Regions from separate parts of the Arthrobacter sp. JUb115 genome, predicted to be linked through region 2. Evidence: predicted binding sites of a transcription regulator. Region 2 holds the regulator's gene; each other region holds the start of a gene.
What was found. Region 2 encodes LexA, which represses DNA repair genes until DNA is damaged. Its sites were predicted from a motif close to TCGAACANNTGTTCGA; they were not measured.
Positions count from the first base shown of each region.

Region 1: the regulator LexA is predicted to act here: its motif matches at 2,856-2,871, upstream of ruvA (Holliday junction branch migration protein RuvA).
Region 3: the regulator LexA is predicted to act here: its motif matches at 2,498-2,513, upstream of EDF61_RS04605 (DUF222 domain-containing protein).

Region 1 is NZ_SOBS01000002.1:139,007-144,308, reverse strand. Features, by position in the region: gene secD (protein translocase subunit SecD) at 1-494, opposite strand, end outside; gene yajC (preprotein translocase subunit YajC) at 555-965, opposite strand; gene ruvB (Holliday junction branch migration DNA helicase RuvB) at 1,153-2,202, opposite strand; gene ruvA (Holliday junction branch migration protein RuvA) at 2,229-2,846, opposite strand; gene ruvC (crossover junction endodeoxyribonuclease RuvC) at 2,955-3,554, opposite strand; gene EDF61_RS03830 (YebC/PmpR family DNA-binding transcriptional regulator) at 3,558-4,316, opposite strand; gene pdxT (pyridoxal 5'-phosphate synthase glutaminase subunit PdxT) at 4,320-4,931, opposite strand; gene EDF61_RS03820 (aldo/keto reductase) at 5,091-5,302, shown strand, end outside.
Region 2 is NZ_SOBS01000001.1:44,476-49,777, forward strand. Features, by position in the region: gene hisB (imidazoleglycerol-phosphate dehydratase HisB) at 1-595, opposite strand, end outside; gene EDF61_RS00220 (histidinol-phosphate transaminase) at 618-1,724, opposite strand; gene EDF61_RS00225 (LysM peptidoglycan-binding domain-containing protein) at 1,806-2,159, opposite strand; gene lexA (transcriptional repressor LexA) at 2,418-3,137, shown strand; gene EDF61_RS00235 (glycoside hydrolase family 76 protein) at 3,194-4,273, opposite strand; gene EDF61_RS00240 (ATP-dependent DNA helicase) at 4,379-5,302, opposite strand, start outside.
Region 3 is NZ_SOBS01000002.1:304,875-310,176, forward strand. Features, by position in the region: gene pepN (aminopeptidase N) at 1-1,128, shown strand, start outside; gene EDF61_RS19030 (hypothetical protein) at 1,158-1,283, opposite strand; gene lplAB (lipoate-protein ligase LplAB) at 1,350-2,405, opposite strand; gene EDF61_RS04605 (DUF222 domain-containing protein) at 2,577-3,758, shown strand; partial or broken gene EDF61_RS19165 (HNH endonuclease) at 3,691-3,864, shown strand; gene EDF61_RS19035 (hypothetical protein) at 3,883-4,176, shown strand; gene EDF61_RS04615 (type B 50S ribosomal protein L31) at 4,927-5,184, opposite strand.

The DNA.
Region 1 (5,302 bases), on a different contig from region 2:
TCTGCGGTGATCCAGTTGGTGTCCGATGGGTTCTCTGGCTTGCCCTCAGGCTTTGGCAGGTCTTCCTTGGGAGTGCGATCTTCCTCAGGAGTGGCTGCGTAGCTGCCGGTGATCAGCACCGGGCGGAACTCCATGTTGGCCGAGGCCTGGATCAAATCGCGAGTGGTCTGGTCCGGGGTGCCGGGCATCGAGACCACAACGTTGCGACCGGACTGGGTGGTGATTTCCGATTCGGTAACACCGGAACCGTCCACACGCTGGCGGATGATCTCAACCGCTTGGTCCAGTTGTTCTTGGTTGATTGCTTCGTCGCCCTGGACCCGAGGGGCCAGGATCATCTCGGTACCGCCTTCGAGGTCGAGGGCGAGCTTCGGTCCCCATCCGGTTTTACCGTTCGCTGCACCGGCTACCAACACGCCGGTTGCGATGATGAAGACGATCAGCAACCATAGCAACGCCTTGCGCGCCTGCTTAACAGGTCTGATTGATGACATCTATTGTGCTTTCTGGTTTGGGTGGCTTAGCCTTCAGGCCACCGCTATGCTGCCCGGGACTTAGGCGTTGCGCTCGTCCTTGCCCTCATCGTTCAGGCGACGCAGGGACTCTTCTGGGGTTTCGGTGGTGCTGGTGGATTCTGCAGCGCCGTCGGCCACGGCCGGGGTTGCTGCATCCTTGTCCAGGAAGGTGGCAATGGCCTGGCGGTGCAGGTTCAGCACTACGCCCGGCGCGACCTCGACCTGGACGCGATCCTCTGCGTCAACGCCGACGACGGTGCCGAAGATACCCGAGTTGGTCATCACCTTGGCGCCTGGCACGGTGTTGTTCTTCAGCTTCTCCTGCTGGGCGGACTGCTTCTTGCGGCCACGGAACATCATGAAGATCAGCACTGCGAACAGCGCGACCATCAGGATCAGCGAAGGGTTGAAGCCGCCACCAGCGGCCTGAGCGATTACGAGGGGATTCACGTATTTACCTGCTAACGAATTGTTGCGATTTGATCTGAAGTTCTGGGATGCTGTTGCGGCTATTTCTGGCGAAATACAGCAAAGACGCCCCACCTCGCCCCGAAACGGGCATAGGTCGGGCGTCTTTAGTCTAATGCGTCACGGTGAACCGGCAGACCATTTACGCGGGCAGTGAAGTAATGCTTGCCTAATCCTCATCGTTTTCATAGCTTTGCGCACTGGCGAAGATGGCATCCTTTGGCATCGCCAAGCCCAAATGCGCCCAGGCTCCGGGCATGGCAATACGACCGCGCGGGGTCCGGCCCATCAGCCCTTCACGCACCAGGTATGGCTCTGCGACAGTTTCGACGGTTTCGGTTTCTTCACCCACGGCGATGGCCAGGGTCGATAGCCCCACCGGTCCCCCGCCGAATTTGGTGCACAAGGCTTCGAGCACACCCCGGTCGAGGCGATCAAGGCCACGTGCATCGACCTCGTACATGTCCAAGGCGGCCTCGGCCGCTTGGGCATCGATCTCTTCGAGCTTATGCACCAGCGCCCAGTCACGCACGCGGCGCAGCAGGCGGTTGGCGATACGGGGCGTACCGCGGGAGCGTCCGGCGATCTCGGTGAACGCGGCCGAAGTGACGCTCAGATCAAGCATCATGGCCGAACGGCGCAAAACCAGTTCAAGCTCCTTGACCGCGTAGAACTCCAGATGGCCAGTGAAGCCGAAGCGGTCACGCAACGGGCCGGGCAATAGTCCGGCGCGCGTGGTTGCGCCAACGAGAGTGAAGGGCGGAAGCTCCAGTGGAATGGCCGTGGCGCCGGCGCCCTTTCCGACGATGATATCTACGCGGAAGTCTTCCATGGCCATGTAGAGCATTTCCTCGGCCGGCCGGGACATGCGGTGGATTTCATCGAGGAACAGCACCTCGCCTTCGGTCAACGACGAGAGGATCGCGGCCAAGTCACCGGCATGCTGGATGGCTGGGCCGGAGGAAATGCGCAATGGCGCGTTCATCTCGGCGGCGATAATCATCGACAAGGTGGTCTTGCCCAGGCCCGGCGGGCCAGAGAGCAGAACGTGGTCCGCGGTGCGTTCGCGGATTTTCGCTGCTTCAAGCACCAGCGAGAGCTGCTGGCGCACTCGGGACTGGCCCACGAAGTCGTCGAGGTTCCGCGGGCGCAGGGCCGCTTCGATTACCCGTTCCTCGGGTTCGCTGCCGGCATTCGTGAGCCCGGTGGAGTCATTCATGATCAGTTGATCCTCTCGCAGACCGCTTAGGCGCGGGTTCCGCTGGACATGCTGCGCAGTGCAGCACGCAAGATTTCTGCGACGTTGCCGGTGGCAACGACATCTGGATCAGCCTTGGACAGCGATTTCAGGGTGCTGGTTGCATCCTTTTCGCTCCAGCCCAGGCCGGTCAGCGCGTCGATCACCTGCGGTTCCCAGACGCTCGCGTTGCCGCCGCCGGAAACCGGGGCCACTGGCGCGCCAGTCGGGATCAGCTTGCCGTTCAGTTCCAGCACGATGCGGCTCGCGCCCTTGGGGCCAATGCCCGATACCTTGGTGAAAGCGGCGGTGTCCTTGGTGTTCGCCGCGATGCGGACTTCCTCCGGAGAGTGCACCGCCAAGATGGCCAAGCCGGTGCGTGGCCCGATGCCCGATACGGAAACCAGGACCTCGAAGACATCGCGTTCCTCAGCGGTAGCGAAGCCGAAGAGGGTCATCGAATCCTCGCGGACCACCATGGAGGTGAATACCGTTGCCTCGCGTCCTGCCTGCAGGGTGGACAGCGTCCCGGGGGTGGCATTGACCAGCATCCCGAAGCCGTTAACGTCAATTACCGCGGTATTCAGGGCTACCGCCTGCACGGTGCCGGTCAATGAGCTGATCATGCCACTCCTTGGGATATATGTTCGATCGAACCCAGTTTATCGAAGATACCTACGAATATCGATCCGCCGCGTTCCCCGGTGGGTCGGGGCCGCTGCCGTGCTGGCCGGCTAGCGGCGCACTGCACGGCGCTTGGCCGACGCCTCGGCGGCAATCCACGCCTGCTGCGCACCGGTCAGCTGCGACGAACCACCGGCATTAGCCGCGGAGGCCGAGGCATTCGAGCCGGTGGCCGCACCGCGCCAGCCGTGGGTAATCGCCAAGGCCACCGCATCAGCGGCGTCGGCAGGCTTAGGCGGTTCATCGAGCCGGCAGATCTTGGCAACCATCTTGCCGATCGCCGCCTTGGTGGCCTGTCCCGAACCGGTAACCGCCGCCTTGACCTCGGTCGGCGTGTGCAGGGCCACGGGTATTCCGCGTCGCGCTGCCGCGGTGATGACAACGCCGGTGACCTGCGCGGTGCCGATGACGGTGGAGACGTTCGCCGATGCGAACACGCGTTCCAAGGCGAGCACATCGGGCTGATGCAGATCCAGCCATTCGTCGATGGCGTTGGCGATCTTCAAGAGCCGGGCATCGAGCGGAGTGCCCGGAGGGGTGCCGGCGACGGTGACGTCCACCAGCGAAACTTGCCTGTTTGCAGCGACGTCGACCACGGCAAGACCGCAACGGGTCAGGCCGGGATCGACGCCAACAACACGTAAGGGCAAGCCTTACTGCTCTTCGTCCAGCGCGGCGCGAACCTCGTCGGACAGATCAGCGTTGGTGTAGATGCCCTGGACATCATCCAGTTCTTCCAGCGCGTCGTAGAGCTTGAGGAACTTGCGAGCTCCTTCAACGTCCAGGTCGACCTTCATCGATGGAATGAATTCCATTTCGTCGGACTCGTAGGCGATGTCCGCTTCATCCAGCGCAGCGGCCACAGCGCGCAGGTCCGAAGGGTCGCAGACGATGGCGAAGTTCTCGTCCTCGTCCATGATCTCGTCGGCACCGGCGTCCAGCACGACCATCAGCAGGTCGTCTTCGGTCAGCTCGCCCTTGGGCAGGCGGACAACGCCCTGGCGGTTGAACAGGTAGGCGACCGAACCCGGGTCGGCGATGGTGCCGCCGTTGCGGGTGATGCCCACGCGCACCTCGGAGGCTGCACGGTTCTTGTTGTCGGTCAGGCACTCGATCAGCAGGGCCGAGCCCTGCGGGCCGCGTGCTTCATAGATGATCTCGGTGTAGTCGACGACCTCGCCGGTCAGGCCAGCGCCGCGCTTGACGGCGCGGTCGATGTTGTTGATCGGCACGGAGTTCTTCTTGGCCTTGCTGACAGCAAGTTCCAGCGCCGGGTTGCCGGCCATGTCGGCGCCGCCGGCACGGGCGGCAACTTCAATGCCCTTGATGAATTTTGCGAAGGCCTTGGCGCGCTTGGCGTCGATCGCGGCCTTCTTGTGCTTGGTAGTTGCCCATTTGGAGTGGCCTGACATGCTTTAAGCGTCTCCTCGCGTGAGATTGATGAAAAATTGGTGGATAGCGGTGCTGCCGGTGACTTCCGGGTGAAAGCTGGTTGCCAACAATTTTCCCTGGCGTACTGCAACAATTCTACCCTGTTCGTGATCCGTCCCCGCTTGAACGGTGCTGATCACTTGCACGTCCGGGCCAATTTGCACGGCTTCCGGTGCGCGGATGAACACCGCTTCGAGATTTTGCCCGTTGAAGTCCAGCTGGTGCTCGAATGAGTCGATCTGGCGCCCGAACGCGTTGCGCTTGACCGTCATGTCGATGCCGCCGAAGCTTTGCTGTACCGCGCCATCTCGCGAGATTGCAGGGTTCTCGATGCGATCGGCCAGCATGATCATTCCGGCGCAGGAGCCGTAGGCTGGCATGCCTGCTGCGATGCGCTCCTTGATGGGACCAGCTAGCCCGTAGTTGCGGGACAGCCGGTCAATCACCGAGGACTCGCCGCCGGGAATCACCAGCGCGTCAACCTGCTCCAAATCGACGACGGTGCGCACCATGTGCGTGCGCTGCCCGAGCCGTTCCAAAGAGGCCAGATGTTCGCGGAAATCCCCTTGCAGAGCGAGGACGCCTATTTTCGGCATGGTTCTAACCTTCATGGTGTTCAGTGGTTGGCAGCACGAAAAATGCGCCGAAATAACGTTAAACCCAGAGACGCCGTGGTCCTGTTTTGTTTCCCGGTGTGTCGCGGATTCTTCGACGCCGCCTCCCGGCAAGTGGTGGAACTTGGTAGGTTCAAGGACATGATTGCTGATATTTCTTCCCTCGAACTTGCCGGCGGCGTGAGCATGCCCTCGATCGGTTTGGGCACGTGGCCCATGCGTGGATACGAGGCGGCCGCAGCGGTGCTGTCCGCCCTCGACGTGGGCTACCGCCGCATTGATACAGCGGAGAACTACGAGAATGAGGACGCCGTGGGCAAGGCCCTGGCACAGAGCCGGCTTCATCGCGATGA
Region 2 (5,302 bases):
TCTTGTCGCCCATGCGCTCATCGCGCTCTACCGCTTCGCGCAATGCGCGCGCGAAGGACTTGAACTGCGCTTCAACGATGTGGTGCGGGTCGCGACCCGAGAGCACCTCGATGTGAGCACAGATCTGTGCGTGGAAAGTGATGGCTTCGAAGACGTGACGGGTCATCGAACCGGTGAAGTGACCACCGATCAGGTGGTATTCCTGGCCCGCAGGCTCGCCGGAGTGCACGAGGTATGGCCGGCCCGACACATCGACTACCGAACGGGACAGGGCTTCGTCCAGTGGAGCGTAGGAGGTGCCGAAGCGGCGGATGCCGGCCTTGTTGCCCAGTGCCACGCGCAGTACTTCGCCAATGGTGATCGCGGTGTCCTCGACGGTGTGGTGAACGTCGATGTGGGTATCGCCGGTTGCACGCACGGTGAGATCGATGAGCGAATGCTTGGATAGCGCAGTCAGCATGTGGTCGTAGAACGGCACCGAGGTGCTGATCTCAGAGACACCGGTGCCATCGAGGTCCAGTTCAACGAATACGGACGATTCGCTGGTCACGCGTTCCATGCGGGCGCGACGTGCGCCAATCAATTCGGCAGACATGTCTTCCTTCGCTTGTCTTTGATTACTTCTGCGAGCCGAGCAGTTCGGCAAGTCGTTCCAAGAAGGCTGTGGTTTCCGATTCGGTTCCTGCCGTAACACGCAAGGTTCCCGGGATTCCATTGTCGCGGATGATGATGCCGGCTTCCAACAGGCCTTCCCAAATCTTGTGGGGGTCTTCGACGCCACCGAAGAAGACGAAGTTGGAGTCGGAGACCGATGGCTTGAGGCCAAGTTCCTTCAGGCGCGCGACGATGCGGTCCCGCTGGGACTTGATGTCCTCGACCTGGGCCAACAGCAACTCGATGTTCTTCAAGGCCGCGATGGCGGTTGCCTGGGTCACTGCCGACAGGTGGTACGGCAGTCGCACCAAGCGGATGGCATCGGTGACTTCTGGCGCAGCGGCCAGGTAGCCTACGCGCGCACCGGCCAGGCCGAAAGCCTTGGACATGGTGCGCGAGACAATCAGCCGCTGGCGGCCTTCGAGCAGGCTCAGCGCCGAGGTGGTGCTGGCCAAGGAGAACTCGGCGTACGCCTCATCCACGATCACCATGCCGTTATGCTCGCTCATGGCTTCATATACCGCGGTGATGACGTCCAGGCCAAGGGCCGTGCCGGTGGGGTTATTCGGAGAGCAGAGGAAAACGATGTTCGGCTTGTGCTCGCGAACCTGTGCGGCTGCGGAATCGGCGGACAACGTGAAATCTGCGGCGCGTTCACCGGCGATATATTTCGTGTCAGTACCACTGGCAAGCAGCGGGTACATGGAGTAGGTTGGGCCGAAGCTCATCACGGCACGGCCGGGGCCGCCAAAGGCTTGCAGGATTTGCTGCAGGATTTCATTGGAACCGTTAGCGGCCCAGATATTGTCCTTGGTGAGCGAGTGGCCGAGGTAATCGGCTAGGAGTTCGCGAAGCTCGGTGAACTCGCGGTCCGGATACCGGTTCAACATTGCCGCCGCCTTGGCCACCTCTTGTGCAATGGCATCGACGACTGTCGGTGGCAACGGATGGGTGTTCTCGTTGACGTTCAGCTGGATGGGCACGTCAATTTGTGGTGCGCCATAAGGGGATAGCCCGCGGAGATTCTCACGCAAGGGCAGCTGACTCAAAAGTTCACTGCGGTCATTCACGCATCAAGTCTACGTGCGCAGCGCGCCTGCCGGTGAATCCGCTACGGCCACAGGTAACAAACTCGAAGCAGGCTGGGGAAGCTAGCCGGCAAGGACCGGAATCGACAAGGTTTCGCCAACCTGGATTTCGCTGCCGGTCAGGGCATTGAGTTCGGCGATGTGGCCCACTGCCGAGGTCACGTCGTAACCGGTGGCGTAATCCCGGGCCAGGCTCCACAGCGTATCCCCTGGAATAACGGTGACATCAACGGTTCCGACTCCAACAGGAGTATCGGCTGCGGCATGCGCGTCAGAGGCAAACATGGAGATGAAGAAAGCTGCGGCGATGGTGAGTGCGAAAATGGGCATACCCACAAGCACGGCCCATCCGCGACGGTTGATGCGGATCTTCAGTGGTGCCTGGGTCTGATTTGAGTCAAGTGCGACGGTTGCCATGACTTTGTCTCCTCAAGAAATTCAAGTGATGCGAATTTGTATTCGAAAGCGTAGATTCGAAAACTTGTTCGAACCTCGTATATCTGTTCTAACAGAGGTTTGCGGAACTTGTCCAGAAGTTTTCGAACAAATCTTTGAAAGAAGCTCGCTTATCTACTAAGATTTCGAAGTAGACGAGCAATGAAAACATCTCACCATCTAGCGCCGACAGTTTGGACTTACGAACTTTCGAATGATTGCTAGGGAAGGCAAAATCTCATGTCAGCTTCACAACGCACTCCCCGATCGAATGCACGTTCGCTGACGATTCGCCAAAAGAAGATCCTGGAGACGATCCAGCGGTCAATCGGCAAGAACGGTTATCCACCATCGATGCGTGAGATTGGTGACGCAGTAGGGCTCAAGAGCCTTTCGAGCGTCACCCACCAGCTGAGCCAGCTGGAAAAGCTCGGCTATATCCGTCGAGATCCACGCCGTCCGCGCGCAATGGAAATCCTGCTGCCTCTGCAGCTGGCCGAAGACGCCGAGAAGGCCGAAGTTTCGAAGGAGGTCGAGCCAGATGCCAGCGAAGACGCCAAGATCATTGAATTGAGCACTTCCGCTGACACCACCATGGTTCCCCTGGTTGGCCGTATCGCTGCCGGCGGTCCGATCCTTGCCGAACAGTCCGTCGAAGATGTTTTCTCGTTGCCTCGTCAGCTCGTAGGCCACGGCGAACTGTTCATGCTCAAGGTTTCCGGCGATTCAATGGTTGACGCTGCGATTTGCGATGGCGACTGGGTAGTTGTCCGCCGCCAGCAGACGGCGGACAACGGCGACATCGTAGCTGCCCTGCTCGATGAAGAAGCCACGGTAAAGACTTTCCGGCAGCGTGACGGGCATACCTGGCTGCTTCCGCAGAACTCGCGCTACGAACCAATTTTGGGTGATGCCGCAACGATCATGGGACGCGTCGTCTCGGTGATGCGCTCGCTCTAGAATACGTACGGTCATTGCGCTGGTGCTTGGCACCAGCGCAATTCTCGTTTAACCCGCTATTGGCCGGCGTTCAACTCGAATTGAGCGGCCGCCGAGAAGATCATCCAGCGTTGGATTGCCGCCGAAAGCCGGCGTGGTTCCTGGTCAGCCAGATGGCGCGCCGTTGCCATGACCAGCCTCCTGGCCTGCTCCCGGCTCCGGGCTTCTATGCGGACATCATTACCGGCGAGGGCCAGATATCGGCAGAGTATCCCCGCGAACAGGTTGCCGTCTCCCCCGCTGTTGAACGAGAGGACCCCGGCAGCAGTTGACAGCGATTTCGTGGTGGCATCGATCAGTACTTTAGCGTGAGCCAGATCAGCAGGCTCGCCAAGCTCAAGCAATGCCCCGAGCACCAGGCCCTGGTTATAGGTGTAGACCGCTGGTTCCACGGCGTGTCCCTGCGTGGTCAACCGAAGTCCGTCCAGATACAGTCCTCGCTCCACGCTGAACAGATTCTTTTCCAGCCACTGGAGAAGCTCTCGCGCGGTCTCTTTCTCCCCGGTACGGGCAAAGAACAGTGCCGCCGGCGCGTTGGCTGGCGTGTTCTTGAAATCCCGCTTTCTGGACCAGTACAGGCCGCCGTCCAGCACCCCATCCATGCCGGCATGGAGCTGCCGTCCCAGCGTCCGAACTGCCGCCTCGGCAGGACGGCTCCTGTGTCCCGTCACCAGCTGCGTGAACTCTGACAGGCGGCCGCTGGCCAGGGCAAGCCAAGCCATGTCGTCGAAGAAGTAGTTGGGCAAGATCCCGAAGTTTCGAATTCGAATGCCGCGCAATAGGCCGTTGGCCCGGGCAAGCGCTTCGCGCGCCCGGTGTTCGTTGCCTTCGTCCCAGTACGATCGGCCCTCATCGATGATGGCATCCAGATAGTGCGCCTGCCACCAATAGTTCCACTCCGCAAGCGGGTGCGCGAAACCATTGAGATTGCTGAGCATGCTTCCGTCGCGCAACCGATGCGCTTTGCTGTAGCTCTGTCCAATCCACGTTCCGGGCAACCCCATGAGGCGATGCCCGAACCGCTGGTGGGTGTCGATCGCGGCTTGGTGCGCCAATTCCTGCATGGACTCCATGGTGCCTTCCGATTCGAGCTTCATCAGTTCTTGTCACAGACCTTAGTGCATCTGGAAGCATCATGCTGGTACCGGTTAAAGAACTTGAGCTGTCCCGAAGGACAGCTCAAGTTCATACTCTGGCCGCGGCTATTTCCCGCCCGGGTTCAATCGCTTGAGAACACCAGTGATGACCTTCTTATCGACAGTCGGCCACATCGGCGGCAGGGTAGCTTTCAAGAAGCTGCCGTACCGCGCCGTGGCCATGCGCGAATCAAGGATCGCCACAACGCCCTTATCCCCGACCGAACGAATCAAGCGCCCAGCACCCTGGGCCAGGCGAATCGCCGCATGGGTGGCGGCAACCTGCATGAAGCCATTTCCGCCATGCTTGGCCACGTCCTCGGAACGGGCCTTGGAGATAGGATCATCCGGGCGCGGGAAAGGAATCTTGTCGATGATGACCAGCCGGCAAGAATCGCCTGGCACGTCTACGCCCTGCCACAAGGTCATGGTTCCAAACAGGCAGGTGTCGCGTTCGCTGCTGAACTGTTCGACCAGCGACTTCATGCTGGCTTCACCCTGGCACAAGATTTCCACGTCCAGGCGCTCGCGCAAGATGCTTGCCGCTTCCTCGGCGGAACGCTTGGAAGTGAACAGCGCCAAGGCGCCGCCACCGGAGGCCTTGATGAGATCTTCGATCTCATCCAGCGTCTCCGCCGCCAGTTGGCGTCCTGGCTTGGGCAGGTGCTTGGCCACGTAGAGGATGCCCTGCTTGGGGTAATCGAAAGGGCTGCCAACATCTACGCCGGTCCATGATGGAGCGCCGGCGCCCATCAGGCCCAAGGAGCCTGCTACCGAGTCGAACTGCGAGCCAATGGCCAAGGTGGCGCTGGTCAATACGACCGTGCGCCCGTCGAAGAGGCCCTCGCGCAACTTGCCGGCCACCGACAACGGTGCCACGTTCAAGGTTGCAGGCTGGCTCTCATCGGCCTCGACGTAGCCCCGGCCTTCGACAAACTCCCGCGGACGGGTGGTGTACAGGACCTCGCGGCGTTCTTCGGATTCGAGCAT
Region 3 (5,302 bases), on a different contig from region 2:
TCGGTCGGCGCCTACCAGCTGGACGGGAACCAGCTGGTGCGCACCGACTCGGTGGACGTGGAGCTCTCCGGCGAATCGGCGGCCCTGGACTTCCTGGTCGGACGCCGGATCCCGGATCTGCTGCTGCCCAACGACGGCGATGAGACCTATGCGCTGATCGAATTCGACCCGGTTTCGCGTGCCACCTTGCTCGGCCACCTCTCGGGCCTGGGCGACTCGCTGCCCCGCGCCACCTGCTGGGCGTCGCTGTGGGATGCGGTGCGATCGGCTACCTTGGATGCGCAAAGCTACGTGCAGGCGATCCTCGATCACGCGCACGCCGTCACCGACGCGGGCGTCTTCGGGGTGCTTACCGACCAGTTGGCCACCTCGATTTCCAAGTACGTTGCCCCCGAGCTGCGCGCGGAGCTGCGCCAGAAGGCCGCCGCAACCCTCACCGGGTGGCTCACCCGGTTCGAGGCCGGCGGAGACCAGCAGACCACCACCGCGCGCACCCTGGTTCGCCTGGCCCGTGCCGGCGTGGCTCCGGAGGTGCTCGACGCCTTCCTGGGCGAGCAGCCCAATGCCTACCAGGTCACCGTCGATGAGCAGCTGCTGTGGGGTTCCTACATCGCGCTGGCCGCTTCCGGCCGGCTCGACGAGGCCGCCGAGGCATCCATGCACGAAGCGGCCAAGGCCAACCCCACCAGCGTGGCGCAGAATTCGGTTCGCACCGCGCTGGCGGCGCGCCCGGATCCGCAGGCCAAGGACACCGCTTTCGACACCGTGCTGATGGCGCGCGATGAGCACGGAGAGCTGTCCAACGATGCCCTCTCGGCCACCGCGCTGGGCTTCACCATGGGTTCCTCCGCCCTGCTGGCACCGTTCGAGGAACGCTACTGGGCCGCGATCCTGCCGGTCTTCGAGACCATGGGCATGGAATTCGCCACGCGCGTGATCGAGGGGCTGTATCCAGGGCACCAGGATCTCCAGGGCGCCATCGAGCAGAACCATGCACTGGCTACCGCGACCAGCTGGCTGGAACGCCATGAGAGCGCACCGGCCGCCCTCAAGCGCATCCTGCTTGAGGAACGCGCAGAACTGGAACGCTCGCTGAAGGCCCAGGCCTACAGCCGCACCAGCCGCTAGGCGCTGGCCCTCCGAAGCCGGCCCGCTGCTCATCCACGCAGCGGGCCGGCCAAGAGCCGCAGGCCGTTGCCGGTGGCGCAACTGGTTCCAGTGCGGGTCTGCCCTGCGGCCGAACCCGGCCGGCCCAGCGGAGATGGCAGGGCCACAGCAACCATGGCCTCAAGCAAAACAAGGGCCTGGCCTCGAACTTGATCGAGAACAGGCCCTTGGATCTTGGCTCGCTACGGAACCCGCGCGGACCACTGCGCGGTAGCGAATTTGGCCTCGGCCAATTCCTTCGCCGCCAGACGGGATTCGGCATCCAGCTGCGCCGGCTTGGCCCCGGTGCGCTTGGCGAAGGTGTCCATCATGACGTTGATGATCTCCATGCGATCCAGCTTTGTCTGCGACTTCAGCGGATCCACACGCTTGACCGCTGAGGTGATGCCCTTGTCGGAGATCTTCTCCCGGCCAATGCGCAGCACCTGGGTCATCTTCTCCGCGTCGATGTCGTAGCTCATCGTGACGTGGTGCAGCATCGCACCGTTGGCCAGGCGCTTTTGCGCTGCGCCGCCGATCTTGCCGGCAGGGGTCGCGATGTCGTTCAGCGGCTTGTAGTACGCTTCCAGGCCGATGCTTTCCAGCGCTTCCATCACCCAGGCGTCCAGGTACGGGTAGGAATCGGCAAAGCTCATGCCGTCCACCAGGGATTCAGGAGCGTAGAGCGAGTAGGTAATGCAGTTGCCAGCTTCCATGAACATCGCGCCGCCTCCGGAAATGCGGCGAACCACCTGGATGCCGTGCTTTTCGGCTTGCTCCATGTCCACTTCGTTCTTCAGCGACTGGAAGGATCCGATCACGACGGCACCTTCGCTCCAGTCCCAGAAACGGATGGTCGGCTTGCGGGTCCCCTTGGCGATTTGCCGGGTCAGCACCTCATCCAGCGCCACTTGCTCGGTGATTGGAATGATCTCCGGGCCCAGGACTTCCCACTCGTGGTCTTCCCACTTGGTGGCGTGTCCCAGCGCGCGGCGGACGACGCGCGCGATGGCGTCTTCGTCAAAACCGAACATCACTGCGCCTTCACGCAGATTGTCGGTTACCGCATTGCGTATGGTGCTGTGGCTGGCGTCCGCTGGCAAACCGCGTAGCGCATCATTCAAGTCATCGAGTGCATCATCTGGTTCCAGGAAGAAGTCGCCATTCAATGACACTTCGGTGATCACGCCATCGGAAGTATCCAGATCTACAACGACTAATTTGCCACCGACTACCTTGTATTCACCATGATGCTTCATGGTTTCATTCTATCCCCGGCTGCCCGCTAGTCGAATCCACGCACCCCCGGATTCGGTGGTTCGCAGTGGCAACATTCGACGCCGGATAACAATCGAATAAATATTCGAGAATACTTCCACATTCCGCGGATTTCCGGGCCAAACTGTCTGTTGCCGGCAGGATAATTAACTATGGCTATACCCGATTTCATCCATGACGACGATGATGAACATCGTCTACCGTTGCCCCCAGCTGGCACTCGCACAGAATCCCACAAGGATTCGTTATTCAGCGACCATCTCGAACATCACCTGTTCCATGGTCCGCTGAAGCAATTGGCAGATGAGCTCTACGACGCGGGCCCGCTCAATGGCCCCGACGACGCCCTCGAACGGCTGAAGAAGATCCAACGCATTCAGAGCACCCTCGATGCAATGACATCTGTGCTGCTGGCCGATTCAGTAGAACAAGTCAGTGAATCATTTGCCGATATGATCGCCACCGCGGGGACCACTACCGAGGAGGAGGAACGCGAGGCTCGGAAAAGTGCTCAATACTATGGCGTTGACCGCGGCAGTGACCAGGTCATCAACTCCAACTTCATCGCAGAAGCGGCTGTCGCGCTGCGTGAGACCCCTCGCATGGTAGGCAAGCGGATGTTCTATGCCAAGGGTCTTCGCTACGCCTGCAAGGAAACCCTCACGGCTCTGGCTGCGGGAGAGATCACGCCCAAGGCAGCGCATGACATTGTGAAGTATTCGCAGGATTTGCTCCCCGAGCAAATCGTGCAGATGCAACGCGTGCTGTTGCCCATGGCGAAGACTGCGTCTGATGACGCGATATACCAACGCGCACGCCGGTTCCATGACAGGATGTGCCCGGAGGCCGCCGAGCAAAGGCACAAGAAGTCTGAAAAGAATCGCAAGCTCACGCTGTGGGATAACGAAAATGGCATGTCCACCCTCAAGTACTACAACAGTGCCGCAGTGATTCATTCCATCAAGAACTCCGTGAAGTGGCTAGCTGATCAGCATAACGATCCGCAGGATCCCCGTACCCGGGAGCAAATAGAAGCGGACGCCTTTGCAGACATCATCCTCAACGGCTGGCCGGACCGGGAAGGCACGCCCCTCAAGCCACGGGTATCCATCACGATTCCCGCGGTGGAAATGCTGGCGGATCCCACAAGGACCGTGGCTGACCTGGAAGGCTACGGCCCCATCCCACTGGGGGGTCGCATTGGCGTTGGCAAAGGATGCGCCTTCGTTCCAGCGCGTGCTGACCGATCCATGGACTGGCGCCGCGATGGATGTCGAGCGCAGGCGCTACCGGCCCTCGCAGAGTCTCAAGGATCTGTTACGGCACCGCGATGAGCATTGCTGCTTCCCCGGCTGTCGCCGTCCAGCTGACCGCTCCGAGATTGACCATATAAATGGCTGGGCTCACGGAGGGCATACGACCAGGGACAATACGCATCTGCTGTGCAAGCAGCATCAAATGTTCAAGCATGCATTGGGTTGGAAAGTCGTTCCGCGTCCTGACGGATCCAAGATGTGGGTGACTCCACACGGGCTGAGCGCACTCGTTATTCCGGAAAGCGTCAAGCGTGTGGACCAATTCGATCATGTAAATGATCATTGCCCAGAGCGCCCTAAGGTCATTCCTTTGCCGCATATTCGACTCACGGCAGAAGTACGCAGGGTACTTGGGCTCAAGCCTCGCGTCGACATTCCAGACGAGGATCCCGGTCCTGAATCGCCGCCAGATGACGGCCAGAAGGAAACAGGCTGAGGACGCTATCCCGATTGACCGGTTTTTGGGTGACAGAATTTTTCAGTCACCAGCACCTCCACACCACCAATAACACCATTCACGCAACGGCGATGGAGCCAGTTGCTCGGAGCAGTGCGGCCAAGACGTCTGCTTCGACGAGTCAGCGAATCCTTATTCAGCCGCCACTGGAAACCCCGACGGCTATAGCACCGAAAAGCTCTGGGCAAACGCTCCTGACAATATTTTTCAGTCAATGGCGCCTCCAGGCAACTGCCAAAATGCCCGATGCGCACCGCTGTGCCAAAAACGGGACCTCTACGACAGTTCCGTGAAAACATTTTTCAGTCATCCCCGGCTGCCCCGACGGCTATTGCGCCGAACGACGCTGGGGCGAACGCTGCTGACAATATTTTTCAGTCACTGGCGCATCGAGACGACTACCAAAATGCCACTAGCGCATCGCGGCGCGAAAAAGGAATCCTCCTAGTCAGTTAAGTGAGAGCATTTTCAGTCATCTCCTGCCGCCCCGACGGCTATTGCGCCGAACGACGCTGGGGCGAACGCTGCTGACAATATTTTTCAGTCACTGGCGCATCCAGGAAACTGCCAAGATGCCGCGATGCGCATCGTGGCGCGAAAAACGAATCCTCTTAGACGGTTCCGTGAAAACATTTTTCAGTCACTGATGGACAGGTGTGCTGTTAAAGCAGCAGCGGCGTATTTCCAAATACTGGAAACACGCCGCGAAAGCTTGCTAGGGGCGAAGTATTACTTCTTGCCGCCGAAGCCCTTGAAGCGGGCGTTGAAGCGCTCGACACGACCAGCGGTGTCCATGATGCGCTGCTTGCCGGTGTAGAACGGGTGCGAAGCTGCCGAGATTTCGACGTCGATTACTGGGTAGGTGTTGCCATCTTCCCATTCGATGGTCTTGTCCGACTTAGCGGTCGAACGGGTCAGGATCTTCTCGCCGGATGCCAGGTCGTTGAAGACAACTGGGCCGTACTGTGGATGGATATCAGCCTTCATAGCTATACACCTTTTTTGTTTATGGCCACTGGATTTTGCCAGTAGCTACTTACTCGGAAATTGTGTCCCGCATTCAGGGCTCCATGAAGAGACCTCAATGCACAGACAGTCCATCCTA